DNA from 3 places in the Planococcus maritimus genome. Region 1 is predicted to be linked to each of the others. Evidence: riboswitches for the same ligand, from Rfam matches in the RefSeq annotation. Region 1 holds a riboswitch; each other region holds the start of a gene.
The links. Region 1 has a riboswitch for lysine ahead of BBI11_RS05805 (Na+/H+ antiporter NhaC family protein). Riboswitches for the same ligand answer to the same signal wherever they lie in the genome.

Region 1 (4,920 bases):
GAATCGAGCCGCAAGGATAAAGTGCTGCTGCGCTTGCATGGCCGCAATGTCCACGGGTGGCTAAATCCGGGAAATGCTGAAAAATGGCGAGAGGTACGCTATTTATACGATTACAATCAGCAAGAGCTGGAGCAAATCAGCCAGGCCGTAAAACGCCTCGAGCAACAAGCGGAGCAAGTTTATGTCATCTTCAATAATAATTCAGGCGGGCATGCCGCGGGAGACGCCAAAGAATTCCAGGAATTGAACAGTTTGCAGTTTGAAGGCCTGTCGCCGAAACAGCTGGACTTGTTCGAAGGCGATTTTTGATGGTCTTCCTTATCCTTCTGGCGGCCGGTCTGGCTTCCGGCATTGTCGGCGCGCTGATCGGCTTGGGCGGAGGCGTCATCTTGGTGCCGGCCCTGTTGTTTCTCAGCTCATCGGTCAGTCTATTCCCGGACTTGTCCCCTCAACAAATTGTCGGCTTGTCGGTCGTCATGATGATTTTTACCGGCTTGTCTTCGACGATTGCCTATATGAAAGTGGGAACTGTTGATTACCGGAGCGGCTTTATTTTCTTTCTTGGCAGTGCGCCGGGAACGGTAGTGGGCGCCTACGTCAACCGCAGCCTCGATGTGCCGTCTTTTCAATTGTATTTCGGCTTGTTGTTAGTGTGTTTGTCGCTTTTGTTATTATTAAGAGACCGCTTGAAGGCAGTCAGCTGGTTTGTGGACAACGGCACAAGGAGAAGCTTTTATGACCGCAAAACGGATCAGGAATACATCTACGGCTATCCAATATGGTTTGCGCTCGCATTGACTTTTTTCATCGGCTTTGCATCCGGCCTGTTCGGTATTGGCGGCGGATCGATTCTTGTGCCGGCCATGATCCTGCTGTTTTTATTTCCTCCCCATGTCGCTGTTGGAACGTCGATGCTCATGGTTTTCTTATCGGCCATTGTCAACTCTATTACACATGTCTCGCTTGGGAATGTGCCATGGATTTATACTTTAGCCATTATCCCTTCTGCTTATATCGGAGCAAAGTTAGGGGCAAGGCTGAACCGCAACATCCAATCTGAGACACTAGTTGTCGTGCTGCGGATTGCGTTATTATTATTCGGGCTCCGATCGATTTACGAAGGAATCTTCAGTTCATAAGAGGTGTTTGACATGAGTGAAATCATTCATATTTATCATACAAACGATTTGCATAGCCATTTCACGCATTGGCCGCGTATTCAATCCTTGCTGAAGGGACGCAGGCAGTGGCATGAGGAAGCTGGTGATATGTGTTTGGTGCTCGACATCGGGGACCATGTAGACCGCTCACATCCGTTTACCGAAGGTTCAGCAGGAAAGGGCAATATCGAGCTGCTCAATGAAGCAGGATACGATGCCGTGACGATTGGCAATAACGAAGGGATCACATTATCGAAATCAGAACTCGATGAGCTGTACGATCAAGCTGATTTTTCCATAGTGGTCGCTAATTTAATGGATATGGATGGCAAGCAGCCACCATGGGCCAGCCCAAACAAAATCATTGAAACAACAGATGGCACGAAGATCGGACTCGTCGCTGCTACCGCTGAATTTACGCCCTTTTATCGTCGTCTCGGCTGGCAAGTGACGAGCGGCAGGGAAGCGATCAAGCGTGAGGCGGCAGAAATCCGCCAATCAGTCGATTTGATTATCTGCATGTCGCATCTTGGCATCCGTGAAGATGAGCTTTTGGCTGTCGAATGTCCGGAGATCGATATCATTTTAGGGGCGCATACCCATCATCTATTCCATCAAGGAAAAGAAATCGGCAATACATTGCTCGGGGCTGCCGGCAAATTCGGCTATTATGTCGGCCATATCGAAATTGACCTCGAAACGCGCAAGATGACCGCAGAAGTGATCGAGACTGACCAATTGCCAGAAGCCGATGAAGGGTTCAATGAATACTTGGTCGGTGTTGGTAAACAGCAGATGGCTGAGACTGTCTTCTATAACGAACGCCCCATGAAAGCCGAGTGGTTCAAGCACTCCGCGATGGCCGAGCTGTTCGGCGATGCCTTGGTTTCTTTTGCCACAGCGGATTGCGGGCTCTTCAACGCCGGCATATTTATGGAAGATATGCCGGAAGGCGAAATGACGCGCTACGATTTTCATCGTATGTTGCCGCATCCAATCAATCCGTGCGTTATTGACCTGAGCGGCGCAGAACTGAAGGAAATTTATTTGCAGTCTTTGAACGAAGACTGGCCACAGCTTGAGCTGAAAGGGATGGGCTTTCGAGGAGCGGTATTTGGCCGCATGATCCATAGCGGGATGAACATGCATAACCATCAATTGATGGTGGGCGGCGAACCGGCAGACCCGGATCGCATTTACCGGCTTGCGACTCTCGACCTCTTCACATTCGGTTATTTTTTCCCTGCACTTAAGCGTGCACCGAAGAGTTATTTCATGCCGGAGTTTTTGCGAGATGTGTTCGGTGACTATTTCCGCATGAAAACCGTGAAATAGAACAAACATTCAAAATGGACTGTTAGTTGATTTTCTGTGCATTTTGGGCTATGCTTTTTATGAATTAGATATCGATGGGTAGAGGCTGCAGCCTCCATCAGTAGGATGTGCGAGTTGACCGCGTTGACCACATCTGAAAGGGGAGCTTGCCGAAATTTCCGTCTCCAGGTCAAGGAGTCGGCGATTGGGGACATTTCGAAGAGGAATGCCACTGTCATTTGCAGGTTGCTGCAGATGGAGAGCTACAGGGTTGTTTGATGCTTGTGCACACAGACGAATTGTAGGAAGCCGGTTTATCCATTGGATGAGCCGGCTTTTTTTAGTCTAGGCCTTACCATCAAAATGAATAGGAGGAATCTAATTATGGAAAACACGATTTTTTCGATACTGCCGCCAATCATCGCGATTGCGATGGTGTTGTTGACGCGGCGTGTATTGCTGTCACTCGGTGTGGGTATTGTCGCGGCTGCGCTGATCCTGACTTCGTTTGCGCCAGTAGAGGCCCTGAATGAATTATTCACTTCGTTTGCGGTCATTTTTTGGAACGAGGGCTTTAATGCTTACAATGTCTTTATCATTTTGTTCTTGTTATTGCTAGGCGTCATTACCGCATTCGTTAGCTTGTCTGGCGGTAGCCATGCCTTCGCCGACTGGGCTTCAGCACGCGTGAAAACACGCCGCGGGGCGAAATTGGTTACGGTATTTCTTGGTATCTTGATCTTCATCGACGATTATTTCAACGCGTTGGCGGTCGGGCAAGTTGCACGGCCGATTACAGATCGCTATAAAGTATCACGGGCAAAACTTGCCTATTTCATCGATTCTACAGCGGCTCCAATTTGTGTTGTGTCTCCGGTATCAAGCTGGGGCGCAGCGATCATCGGCATTATCGGCACGATTCTGGCAGGCCAGACTTTCTTGGAGTATTCAGCCTTGGAAGCCTTTCTCTGGATGGCCCCGATGAACTTTTATGTCATCGCGGCATTGGCCATTGTTCTTTTCGTCGCTATCCGTGATGTCGATTTTGGGGAAATGAAAAAGCATGAACGTTTGGCAATTACAGAAGGCCAACTGTTCAATCCGGACAAAGTAATTCCGGGTGAGATGAAAGAAGATTTCCCGAGCCATTCACACGGGCGTGTGCGTGATCTGTTATTGCCGATCTTGCTATTAATCGTCGGAACGGTTGCCGCAATGATCTGGACAGGTTATGTAAACGCGGGAGAAGTATTCGACATCTGGCTCATTTTTGAAAACACGGATGTGCCATTGTCCTTGATCACAGGCGGCCTTATTGGTGCGCTTGCTGCAATTATCCTGTACGCCCTTCAAATCAAACGCAACGAAGTGGCAAAAGTGCAGTGGATCGGTAGAGGCATCTGGGCTGGTATTCAATCGATGGCTGGCGCAGTGTTTATCTTGATCTTTGCCTGGTCGCTGACTTATTTGATCGACGCGCTGCAAACTGGGACTTATCTTGCCGATGCAGTGGCACGCGGCAATGTACCGACTAGTGTACTGCCGGTGTTACTGTTTGTGCTAGCAGGCGTCATGGCCTTTTCAACGGGCACTTCTTGGGGCTCGTTCGGGATCTTGCTGCCGATCGCTGGTACGATCATGATCCAGGCGGAACCTGAGTTATTGCTCGCTTCGTTATCGGCAGTTTTGGCAGGGGCTGTATTCGGAGATCATTGCTCGCCGATTTCGGATACGACCATCTTGTCATCGACAGGTGCAGGGAGTAACCATATGGACCATGTCGTGACACAGCTTCCTTATGCATTGACCTCGGCTGCCATTGCAGCGATAGGGTATATCGTCATAGGCTTTACCGGCTCCTTGCCTTTAGCTCTTGGAGCGGTAGCTATTGTATTGGCAATACTATTCGTTTTCTGGTCTAAGCGTACAACCTTAATGGAAAAACATGAACAGAACTAAGATTTCAAAGGTGGAGATAAACTATCTCCACCTTTTTATTATTGTTATAATAGTTTTTTTGAAAAATTTTCAGAAATTATCTTTACTTTGCACAAGGCCCTAGTTATACTAAATTTAGATTCCAAAATAATCTGAATATAAACAAACTTCCTATTTTTCTGTTAAAAAATTGGAAGTTACAAACAAAAGGGGGAAGAGAAATGGAACGTTCTACATGGGGAACGAGAGCCGGTTTTATTATGGCGGCAGTCGGTTCAGCAGTAGGGTTAGGGAATATTTGGCGATTCCCGTATGTAGCTTATGAAAATGGTGGGGGCGCATTTTTTATACCGTATTTGTTTGCTCTTTTAACTGCCGGGATTCCAATTCTCATATTGGAGTTCACTATCGGCCATCGTTATCGCGGATCCGCACCACTTTCATTTTTTAGAATGAGCGGCAAGAAAGCAGAATGGCTTGGTTGGTGGGCGATGTTCGTATCGTTCGT
Region 2 (4,920 bases), 190 kb from region 1:
CTTTGGCCCATTGCAAGAACTAGCTGACCTTCTCGGCGGCGCTGTCGGTGCATCACGCGGTGCGTGTGACGCAGATTATTGCGATTATTCCTTGCAGATCGGACAGACGGGGAAAGTCGTTACACCAGATTTATACATCGCAGCAGGTATCTCCGGCGCGATTCAGCACATGGCGGGAATGTCCAACTCCAAAGTCATCGTCGCAATCAACAAAGACCCTGAAGCGAATATCTTCAAAGTAGCCGATTACGGAATCGTCGGAGACCTATTCGACGTTATCCCGTTGCTCACAGAAGAGTTCAAGAAAGTTATGTAATCACAGCAGCCCGCAAATTAGCGGGCTGTTTTTTTCTGCCACTGTAGCGGAATCTCCCTGACTTTAAATACATGGACCGCATCAATTCCAGGCAGTTTAACGGCATCGACAGCCGGGTATGGAAGGACTAGGCAAATAAATAGCTAGCGGAAATCACGTCTGCTATAATCGAAATATAGTTTGGTTATCACTTAAGGAGGAATTATACATGGCAATCGTTAAAGGTACAGATCAGAATTTCAAACAAGAAGTTTCAGAAGGACTCGTATTGGTAGACTTTTGGGCTGCATGGTGCGGACCTTGTAAAATGATCGCTCCAGTTCTTGAAGAACTTGATTCAGACATGGACGACAAAGTGAAAATCGTAAAAGTGGATGTTGATGAAAACCAACAAACAGCTAGCGAATACGGCATCATGTCCATCCCGACACTTCTTTTCATGAAAAACGGCGAAACGGTCGATAAAGTTGTCGGCTTCCGTCCAAAAGAAGCTTTGGCTGAATTGGTTGAAAAACACGCATAATTCCAAAACCGGGTCCCATTCGTGGAACCCGGTTTTTTAAATAGGGTGAGAAAATGAAAAATGAGATGATTCAACATAAATTAGCGGTATTGCCGGATCAGCCGGGTTGCTATTTGATGAAAGATCGACAAGGGACAATCATCTATGTGGGCAAGGCGAAAGTGCTGAAAAACCGTGTGCGTTCTTATTTTACGGGCAGCCACGATACAAAAACGCAGCGCCTTGTTAACGAGATCGAGGATTTCGAATACATCGTTACGTCTTCTGACAAAGAAGCCTTGATTCTCGAATTGACCTTGATCAAAAAGCATGATCCGAAATACAATATCCGGTTAAAAGACAATAAGACCTATCCGTATTTGAAAATTACGGGCGAGCGGCATCCGAAACTGGTCATTACCCGTCAAGTCAAAAAAGACAAAGGTAAATATTTTGGCCCTTATCCGAATGCCTACGCTGCTAGCGAAACGAAAAAGCTGCTGGACCGGTTGTATCCGCTCCGCAAATGCCATACGATGCCGGACCGTGTTTGTCTGTACTATCATCTCGGCCAATGCCTAGCACCTTGTGTTAAGCCGGTGGAGAAAGACACGTATAAGGAAATGATCGATGGCATCAGCCGTTTTCTCAACGGCGGCTTTCGTGAAGTCAAGCAAGACCTGACGGAGAAGATGAGTGAGGCGGCGGAGAATCTGGAGTTCGAACGGGCAAAAGAATACCGCGACCAAATCAGCCACATCGAATCGGTCATGGAAAAACAGAAAATGGCGATGAACGATTTCACCAACCGTGACGTTTTCGCTTACGCGGTCGATAAAGGGTGGATATGCATACAGGTCTTCTTCGTGCGACAAGGAAAGCTGATCGAACGCGAAGTTTCGATGTTTCCTTTATACCGAGACCCGGATGAGGAATTTTTGACTTTCCTTGGACAGTTTTATGAAAAACCGGACCATATCAAGCCAAACGAAATCTTGCTGCAAGAAGCTGAAGATGAAGAATTCCTGAAAGAATGGCTCGGGGCGAAAGTACTTGTCCCGCAACGTGGCAAGAAAAAAGATTTGGTGCAACTCGCGCAAAAAAATGCGGAAATTGCCATCAAGGAAAAATTCCAGCTGCTCGAGCGCCAGGAAGAGCGGACGGTCGGTGCTTGCAACGAACTGGGCGAAGCAATGAATATCCACACGCCTTTGCGTATCGAAGCATTCGATAACTCTCATATTCAAGGAGCGGATGCCGTATCTGCGATGGTTGTCTTCATTGACGGCAAACCATCGAAGAAAGATTACCGCAAATATAAAACGCGCTCTGCCCAAAAGCCCGATGATTATGCAGCCATGCGTGAAGTGGTTCGCAGGCGTTATAGCCGCGTGCTGAAAGATGGCCTGCCCTTGCCTGACTTGATCATTATCGACGGTGGCAAAGGCCAGATTGAATCGGCACGCGAAATCGTTGAAGACGAACTCGGCCTCGACATCCCAATCGCAGGTCTCGCTAAAGATGCCAAGCACCAAACTTCCCAGTTGCTGTACGGCAACCCAATCGAGATGGTGGAACTTAAACGCACAAGCGAAGCATTTTATTTATTGCAGCGCATACAAGATGAAGTCCACCGATTCGTCATCACGTTCCACCGCCAATTGCGCGGCAAGAATTCGATTCAATCCGCACTCGACGGTCTGCAAGGTGTCGGGCCGAAGCGCAAGCAACAATTGTTGAAGCATTTTGGGTCGGTGCGAAAAATCAAAGAAGCGAATGCTGCGGAAATCCAACAGGCAGGTATTCCCGAGAAGCTGGCCGCAGAAATCGAACAGCATTTTAAGGAACAGCCGTTGCAACAAGAATAACTTCATGGTATTGTAAGAACACAATTGAATCACTTTTGAAAAGTGATGATAGAGGAGCGGACGTCAAGAGTAAGCATTCCGAGATTTGCAGAATCTGCGAAGGATGCCGAAAGGGACGCCCGCCGAAGTTTACGTCGCACTGCTTGCGCGTATGCTGGTTCTGCATTTAAGAAATGCAGGGCTGTCAGAGTTTAACTCTGGAGGGCTATCTCACATGGACGTTTGAAATCGTACATGAGAAGAGAGGTAGCTTGCCGGGCATTCGGCGAGTTGCCTCTTTTTTGTTGAGGGCCACTTATCTTAAGTGGGAGTGGAGAGAATGACAACAATCGTAATGAAATTTGGAGGGACGTCTGTGGCGTCACCTGACAAAATCGTAGGCGTCGCAAAACGCGCCATCCGTGAAAAACAACAAGGCAAACGCGTCGTCATCGTCGTTTCCGCGATGGGCAAGACGACTGACACGCTGCTAGGCCTGGCGGGAGAGATTTCTGCTGAGCCGCCAAAGCGTGAAATGGACATGTTATTGGCAACTGGCGAACAAGTAACCATTTCGCTATTAGCGATGGCCTTTAAGCAGCTTGGCCATGATGCATTAAGCTTTACCGGGTGGCAGGCGGGAATCGAGACGGAATCGGTTCCGCGCAATGCGCGCATCGAAACCATCCACACTGAGCGTTTGGAAGAAGCGCTTGACCTGGGCTTGTTCTGCGTGGTCGCAGGGTTCCAAGGCGTCGATAAGAGCGGCAATATCACAACACTCGGCCGCGGTGGCTCCGATACAACTGCTGTGGCGCTTGCCGGCGCACTAGGCGCGGAAAAATGTGAGATTTATACGGACGTTGACGGAGTTTATACATCCGATCCCCGTTATGTCACAGGCGCCCGCAAGCTCGAACAGATTTCATATGACGAAATGCTTGAACTGGCGAATTTGGGTGCGGGTGTACTTCATCCGCGCGCCGTGGAATTTGCTAAGAACAATCAAGTGCCCCTTTCTGTACGGGCCAGCTACTCGGATGAACCGGGGACTATCATTCAAGAGGTGATCACTGTGGAAAAAAATCTAATCGTGCGCGGTGTAGCATTTGAAAAAGACATCGCCCGCATTACTGTTAGTTACACGAAGCCGTTTAACGGGTCGCTCGCCAATATTTTCACGATCTTAGCGGATCATTTGATCGATGTCGATATTATTGTACAGAGCATTAGCGAAGAGTTCCCGCCATCTGTTTCGTTCTCCATCAAAGAAGACAGCCTGGCAGAAGCGCAGCGCGTGTTGTCGGAAGCGCAAGAGCATATCGGCTATAACGCCATCGATATCGAAACCGGCTTGGCGAAAGTATCCATCGTCGGCTCTGGAATGGTATCGAATCCAGGTGTCGCGGCGAAAATGTTCGACATTCTTCGCACGCAGGATGTGCCAGTGAAAATGGTCAGCACTTCAGAAATCAAAGTCTCTGTTGTCGTGCCGGCAAGCAAAATGGAGAGCTCAGCGAATGCGCTTCACGACGCATATGAACTAACGCCAGCCTCTGTCACATAAGCGAAAAGCCCAGCCGAGCTGGGCTTTTTTCTGTTACTGATTGATTGTGTAAAGATTCACATTTTGTTCAAATTTGAAATCATGTCGCAGTGGTCCTATACGAGCTTATAAATACTCGAAACGGATGCCTGTATCTCGGCTGTTTCGAAATAAAAATATAGCTTTTCATGAATTCTTTCCTATTTACTATTTGCAAAAGACCCCTTAAACCCTAGATAGGAAGCGCTTAAAAACGCTCCCTTGCCTTGACGCTCCTAGAGGGGGGGAGTACAATAAATATGTCATATTCTTGTACATGATGCTTACAGTGACGTGAAGATATTTTCCTGATATAGGGAAATGTTTACGTTGCCAACAAATGTTTTTGAGGGGGGTAAAATTTTTGGATAACAATCGTGAATTTTTAATGCGCAGGCTGCACTCTTTACTCGGGGTCATTCCAATCGGATTGTTCTTGACGCAGCATTTGATCGTCAACCATTTCGCTACGCAAGGCGTGGAAGCGTTTAACCAAGCTGCCCACTTCATGGCAAATCTTCCATTCGTCATTTTCCTGGAGATTTTCGTCATCTACTTGCCGCTAATGTATCATGCTTTCTACGGATTATACATAGCGTTCACGGCGAAAAACAACCCGGGACATTACAGCTACATGCGCAACATGTTGTTTGTTGCACAGCGCTACACC
Region 3 (4,920 bases), 1.5 Mb from region 1:
GCTGTTGGCCGTTCAATGCGACGACGTACATGTCTTGTTCTCTATATCCCTGTGCTTTCAATTCTCCGATTTCGTGAATCACTTCCGCCTGCACATCGAATGTACCGATCATTTTGTGGCCGTGTTTTTGCATCCTTGTATCCTCCTGTAAGGTCATTTTTAACCGTCGCTTCTTTATGGCTTATGTACCCGGAAAGCGAGAATCGATAAACCTTCAGCTTATTTTGCCTTGGAAGAGCTTAGCAATAAACACTTTTCCTTTCGGGAGAAGAAAGTACGAAGTTGCAAAAAGCTTATTGAAATGAAAAAAGTAGAAAAGCATTTGTGCCTAGTAATAAAAATTTTTGTAAACCTATTGTAATGTTCGTAAAATATCATATAATTGGAAAAGAAATGAATACATTACAGAATGGGGAAACGATTAACGATGACTTATAGCAAAGTTTTAACGACTGCAGCATTGACTGCAGCTTTGGCTCTTGGAGCAGTTTTACCGACTAGCGCAGCTTCTGCAGCCACATTGACGGAAGACAATTCAGAACGCATTTTCGGCAGCGACCGTTACCAGACAAGCTTGGAAGTTTCTTTTTCCGGCTGGGACGATGACAGTGTTGGAACAGTAGTAGTTGCGACTGGCGCCGATTTCCCGGATGCTTTAGCTGCAGCACCGCTGGCAGGTCTTCATTATTCACCTTTGCTTTTGACGAAAAAGGATTCATTGCCTGAAGGATTTGCAGCTGAGTTGAAGCGATTGGGTGCGGATAACGTTATCCTAGTCGGCGGAACTGGTGCTATTTCTGACAAAGTCCAAACTCAAATCAAGAATCTTGGCGTAAAAGTGGATCGTATCAGCGGCAAGACGCGTTACGAAACTGCTGTTAGCATCGCAGAAGAAGTAGGCATGGGAGACACGCTTTACGTGGCTACAGGCGCAAACTTCGCAGATTCATTGTCCGTTTCCCCATCAGCAGCGCTTTTCGCAGATCCAATCCTTCTTGTGCCGGCAACTGGCGCGGTTCCAACAGTCGTTGCGGATTACATTGAAGAAAACCAGCCGGAATGGCCGCTTATCGTTGGTGGTAAGAGCGCAGTAGGACCGGCAGTTGAAGAGTTGTTCGAAGAAGAGCCGATTCGTTTCGCAGGTGCGACTCGTTATGAGACAAACCAACAATTTAACGAATTTGCTTTGGAAAACGAATTCGTTGTAAATCCAAATGAGATCTTTATTGCAACTGGCACCAATTATCCGGATGCATTGTCAGGAAGTTCTTTAGCTGCTTTGTATGGCGGGCCTTTGGTCTTAACGGCTAAAACACCAACAGCCGCTTCTAAAGAGCAAATTCAAGACTTTAGCACGAAGTATTCCTACTACACGATCTTAGGCGGCGAAGGGGCCGTTTCATCTGATACATTGAAAAAATTGTTCGCTAAATAATATTTTAAAAATGCCTGCCATCCGGCGGGTATTTTTTATGCAATAAAAGACTATTCAGGTATAAGACATTGGGTATAATGAATCTATCGAAAGAAATAAAGCTGTCAGCAACTAACGGAGGTAGCCATGGAAAAGGAAATGGTGTTATTCGGTAAACGAGTGGTAGAGGAAAAATATATGATTGCAGGATTGATTCAGGAAGAGCGGCATGCGGACTCATCATTACAAACTTTAGAGAGCAATCAGGAGTTTTCAGCGATGGTATTGGAAGAGCGCGTCCGCTTCATCGATTTGTTGGGGACGTCGATACAGAATAGCTGCTATGAAGAGAAGATTATGGCGGATATGGAAAAATGGGGAACTGCGACCGGCAATTTCTTTTTAGCGCATGGCATGACATTGGACGTGGCGCTTGCGGAAACCGCCTTGTACCGAAAGCACATCGCGACTTTGATTAAAAGCGAAGGCCGCCGCTTAACTATTTCCCCGGAAATAACGTACGATGCAGCAGAACTATTGCATGCACTTTTGGATCACGCGACGTATGCTTATACTCACGCTTACACCACTTCTTATCAACGAAATCTGGCAACCGCGCGTAAGGAGTTTCTGGAATTGTCCGCACCCGTCGTTCCGATTAGTGATTCAGTTGCGATTTTGCCATTAGTCGGCAGCATCGAAATCGACCGGGCGCGTTATATTTTAGAACGAACCTTATTGTCTGCCAGTGAATTGAAAATTAGCACCTTGATTGTCGATTTATCCGGAGTTGTCCGTGTAGATACGATGGTGGCAGAGCAAATTATCAAAATCATCCAGTCGCTTGGGCTGATCGGTGTCGAAGCAGTGCTGACAGGAATCCGGCCGGAAACGGCGCAATCCATGACGGCACTTGGCGTTGATGTGCGCACCTTAAATATCGGGGGCAGCTTGAAACGAGCCTTGGAAAAGATGTATAACTAAAAAAAAGCTTCGCTGCTCCCGAAAAAGGAGCGGCGAAGCTTTTTTTAATTGGTGACGGCGTCTTGTTTCGCGGACGGCAGGAATTGTTGCAGCGTCGCGGTTTCTTCTGCGGTTAAAGCGAGCATCGGCAAGCGTACGCCGCCGACTGGCACTCCCATCAAGTTGAGTGCCGCTTTGACAGGGCTTGGGCTTGGTGCTGCGAACAAAGCTTTCATTGTCGGCAGCAATTGGCGGTGAAGCGCAGCGGCTCCAACCGTATCGCCGGTGCGGAACATTTTGATCATGTCTTGCATGTCATTGCCAATGATATGCGAAGCGACCGACACGATACCGGTTCCGCCAATAGAAAGCATCGGCAAGGTCAAGCTATCATCGCCGCTATAGACAGCGAAGCCAGTGCCAGTGCGTTCGATGATTTCAGAAGCAGCATCCAAATCACCGCTTGCTTCTTTAACGCTGGTGATATTGTCGATGAGCGACAGGCGGACGATGGTATCGACCGATAGATTGACAACACTGCGGCCTGGGATGTTGTAAAGCATGACCGGAAGCGTCGTCGCACTTGCGATCGCTTCAAAATGGCGATACATGCCTTCTTGCGACGGTTTGTTATAGTAAGGAGTGACGAGCATGACACCGTCGACGCCCGCTTGCTCTGCTTGCTCGGTCAAAGCGACCGATGCACGCGTGTTGTTCGAGCCAGTGCCCGCGATGATTTTCGCGCGCCCATCGGCTACGGTAACAACATGGACAAACAATGCCACTTTTTCGTCTATCGACAAAGTCGGCGATTCGCCGGTTGTTCCGGCGACGACGATGCCGTCAGAGCCGTTATTGATCAAATATTCCACAAGATTTGTTGTTGCCTGAAAATCGATTTCACCGTTTGCATCGAATGGCGTCGCCATCGCAGTGATCACTTGACCGAAATTCATAGAGAACACACCCTTTTCTAAGTTTTTTTCAAAAGTTAGAGGTGGGGGCCGGTCCGCAGTAAACAAAAAGGCAGCAACGGGGGCCCGTTGCTGCCGTTAGAAACAATGTTTACCCATCGTTCCTGTTCGTCAGATAGCCCTCCATATAGTTTCCTATATGACAGTCCGGCACTTCTTCAGTGCAGAACCAGCGCACAGGAATATGAGCATCCTGCCGCTTCGGCAAATCCCCCTTTCGGCAACCGTCCTAAGAGCCCATACTCCTCGGGTTGCGTACTGATGGTTTTTGCGCCTCTATCCTCGCTCCGCTAAGGAAGCAAGAAATTATTGAATTAGCTGTAATATAACAGAAAGAAATGGGAATGGCAAGTAGAAATGCGTTTTTTATTTTGTAATATGTGGGAAATTTAGGTATAAACCTTGAATATGAGTTGATGTATAAAAGGGAGGCATTCAAATGAATGATCAGCAAATGGACCGTCAATTGAATATCCAAACGGGCGGCGAACAAATGGGCTTTAACGCGTCGATGCATGAGCACCGTTTCGAAGTGACGCCTTATGCCTGGCTAGCTCGATTATTCCGTGCGCATCCGCTGAAAGGCAGCGGCAGGCTGGTTGACTTCGGGAGTGGCAAAGGACGCTTGAATTTTTTGGCGCACCATCTGTTTGGGACGCCGTCGGCAGGAGTGGAAGTCGACCCATCGCTGCACGAGGCTTCGCTTCGGAACTTGAAAAATTATAAAGGAAACCCGGACATCGAGTTCATCAATGGCTATGCGCAAAACTATGAGGTACAGCCGGAAGATCGCTGGTTTTATTTTTTCAATCCATTTTCCGATCCGGTTTTTATGACGGTGATAGACAGGATTTTGGCGTCTGTGGCGGAGCATCCACGGGAAATCGTCGTGATGTTATTTTATCCATCGGTCGAGTATACCGACTTTCTCGAACGACGTACCGCTTTTGAATGGACCGGCGACATCGAGCTGCCAGTAGAGACGGAAGATCCGCGCGAGCGGTTTCTGATTTACCGGTTGCCGAAGTGGGATTGAATCTTCCGCTGAAACGGGTATAGCTTTATTAAAATGAAAGCGGAAAGAGGGTTTCGGTTATGAAATGGAAAGGGCGAGCGGGCAGTAAAAATGTAGAGGACAGGAGAGGGCGCGGTGTCGGCGGACCGGTTCTTGCCGGCGGCGGAATTGGCGGCTTGCTGATTGTCTTGTTGATCACATTTCTCGGGGGTGACCCGGGGGCGATCCTTGGCGGCGAGGGCGGAGGGGATTCTAACTCCGAACCATATGTGGCGAGTGAGCGGGAAGAAGAACTTGCCGATTTCGTATCGGTCGTTCTCGCGGATACAGAAGAGGTTTGGGCAGAAGTATTTGCTGAAGAAGGCATGGAGTATGTCGAGCCGACTTTGGTGCTGTTTTCTGGGAGTGTCCAGTCAGCTTGTGGCATGGCAGGTGCTGCGACAGGGCCGTTTTATTGCCCGGCGGATTCCAAATTGTATATCGACTTAAGTTTTTATGACGAATTAGAGCGCCAGTTCAATGCGCCCGGTGATTTTGCGATGGCGTATGTCGTA

Region 2: it holds a riboswitch for lysine, as region 1 does, so the genes downstream of both, BBI11_RS06795 (aspartate kinase) here and BBI11_RS05805 (Na+/H+ antiporter NhaC family protein) in region 1, are expected to answer to the same signal.
Region 3: it holds a riboswitch for lysine, as region 1 does, so the genes downstream of both, dapA (4-hydroxy-tetrahydrodipicolinate synthase) here and BBI11_RS05805 (Na+/H+ antiporter NhaC family protein) in region 1, are expected to answer to the same signal.

What each region holds. Positions count from the first base shown of each region.
Region 1 covers NZ_CP016538.2:1,159,434-1,164,353, forward strand. The annotation lists gene BBI11_RS05790 (DUF72 domain-containing protein) at 1-309, shown strand, start outside; gene BBI11_RS05795 (sulfite exporter TauE/SafE family protein) at 309-1,139, shown strand; gene BBI11_RS05800 (bifunctional metallophosphatase/5'-nucleotidase) at 1,152-2,495, shown strand; lysine riboswitch at 2,567-2,748, shown strand; gene BBI11_RS05805 (Na+/H+ antiporter NhaC family protein) at 2,859-4,433, shown strand; gene BBI11_RS05810 (sodium-dependent transporter) at 4,634-4,920, shown strand, end outside.
Region 2 covers NZ_CP016538.2:1,346,141-1,351,060, forward strand. The annotation lists gene BBI11_RS06780 (electron transfer flavoprotein subunit alpha/FixB family protein) at 1-316, shown strand, start outside; gene trxA (thioredoxin) at 525-839, shown strand; gene uvrC (excinuclease ABC subunit UvrC) at 893-2,686, shown strand; lysine riboswitch at 2,728-2,902, shown strand; gene BBI11_RS06795 (aspartate kinase) at 3,006-4,232, shown strand; gene BBI11_RS06800 (succinate dehydrogenase cytochrome b558 subunit) at 4,615-4,920, shown strand, end outside.
Region 3 covers NZ_CP016538.2:2,922,487-2,927,406, reverse strand. The annotation lists gene BBI11_RS14475 (YflT domain-containing protein) at 1-133, opposite strand, end outside; gene BBI11_RS14470 (cell wall-binding repeat-containing protein) at 410-1,435, shown strand; gene BBI11_RS14465 (STAS domain-containing protein) at 1,562-2,398, shown strand; gene dapA (4-hydroxy-tetrahydrodipicolinate synthase) at 2,443-3,333, opposite strand; lysine riboswitch at 3,460-3,638, opposite strand; gene BBI11_RS14455 (class I SAM-dependent methyltransferase) at 3,791-4,387, shown strand; gene ypfJ (KPN_02809 family neutral zinc metallopeptidase) at 4,447-4,920, shown strand, end outside.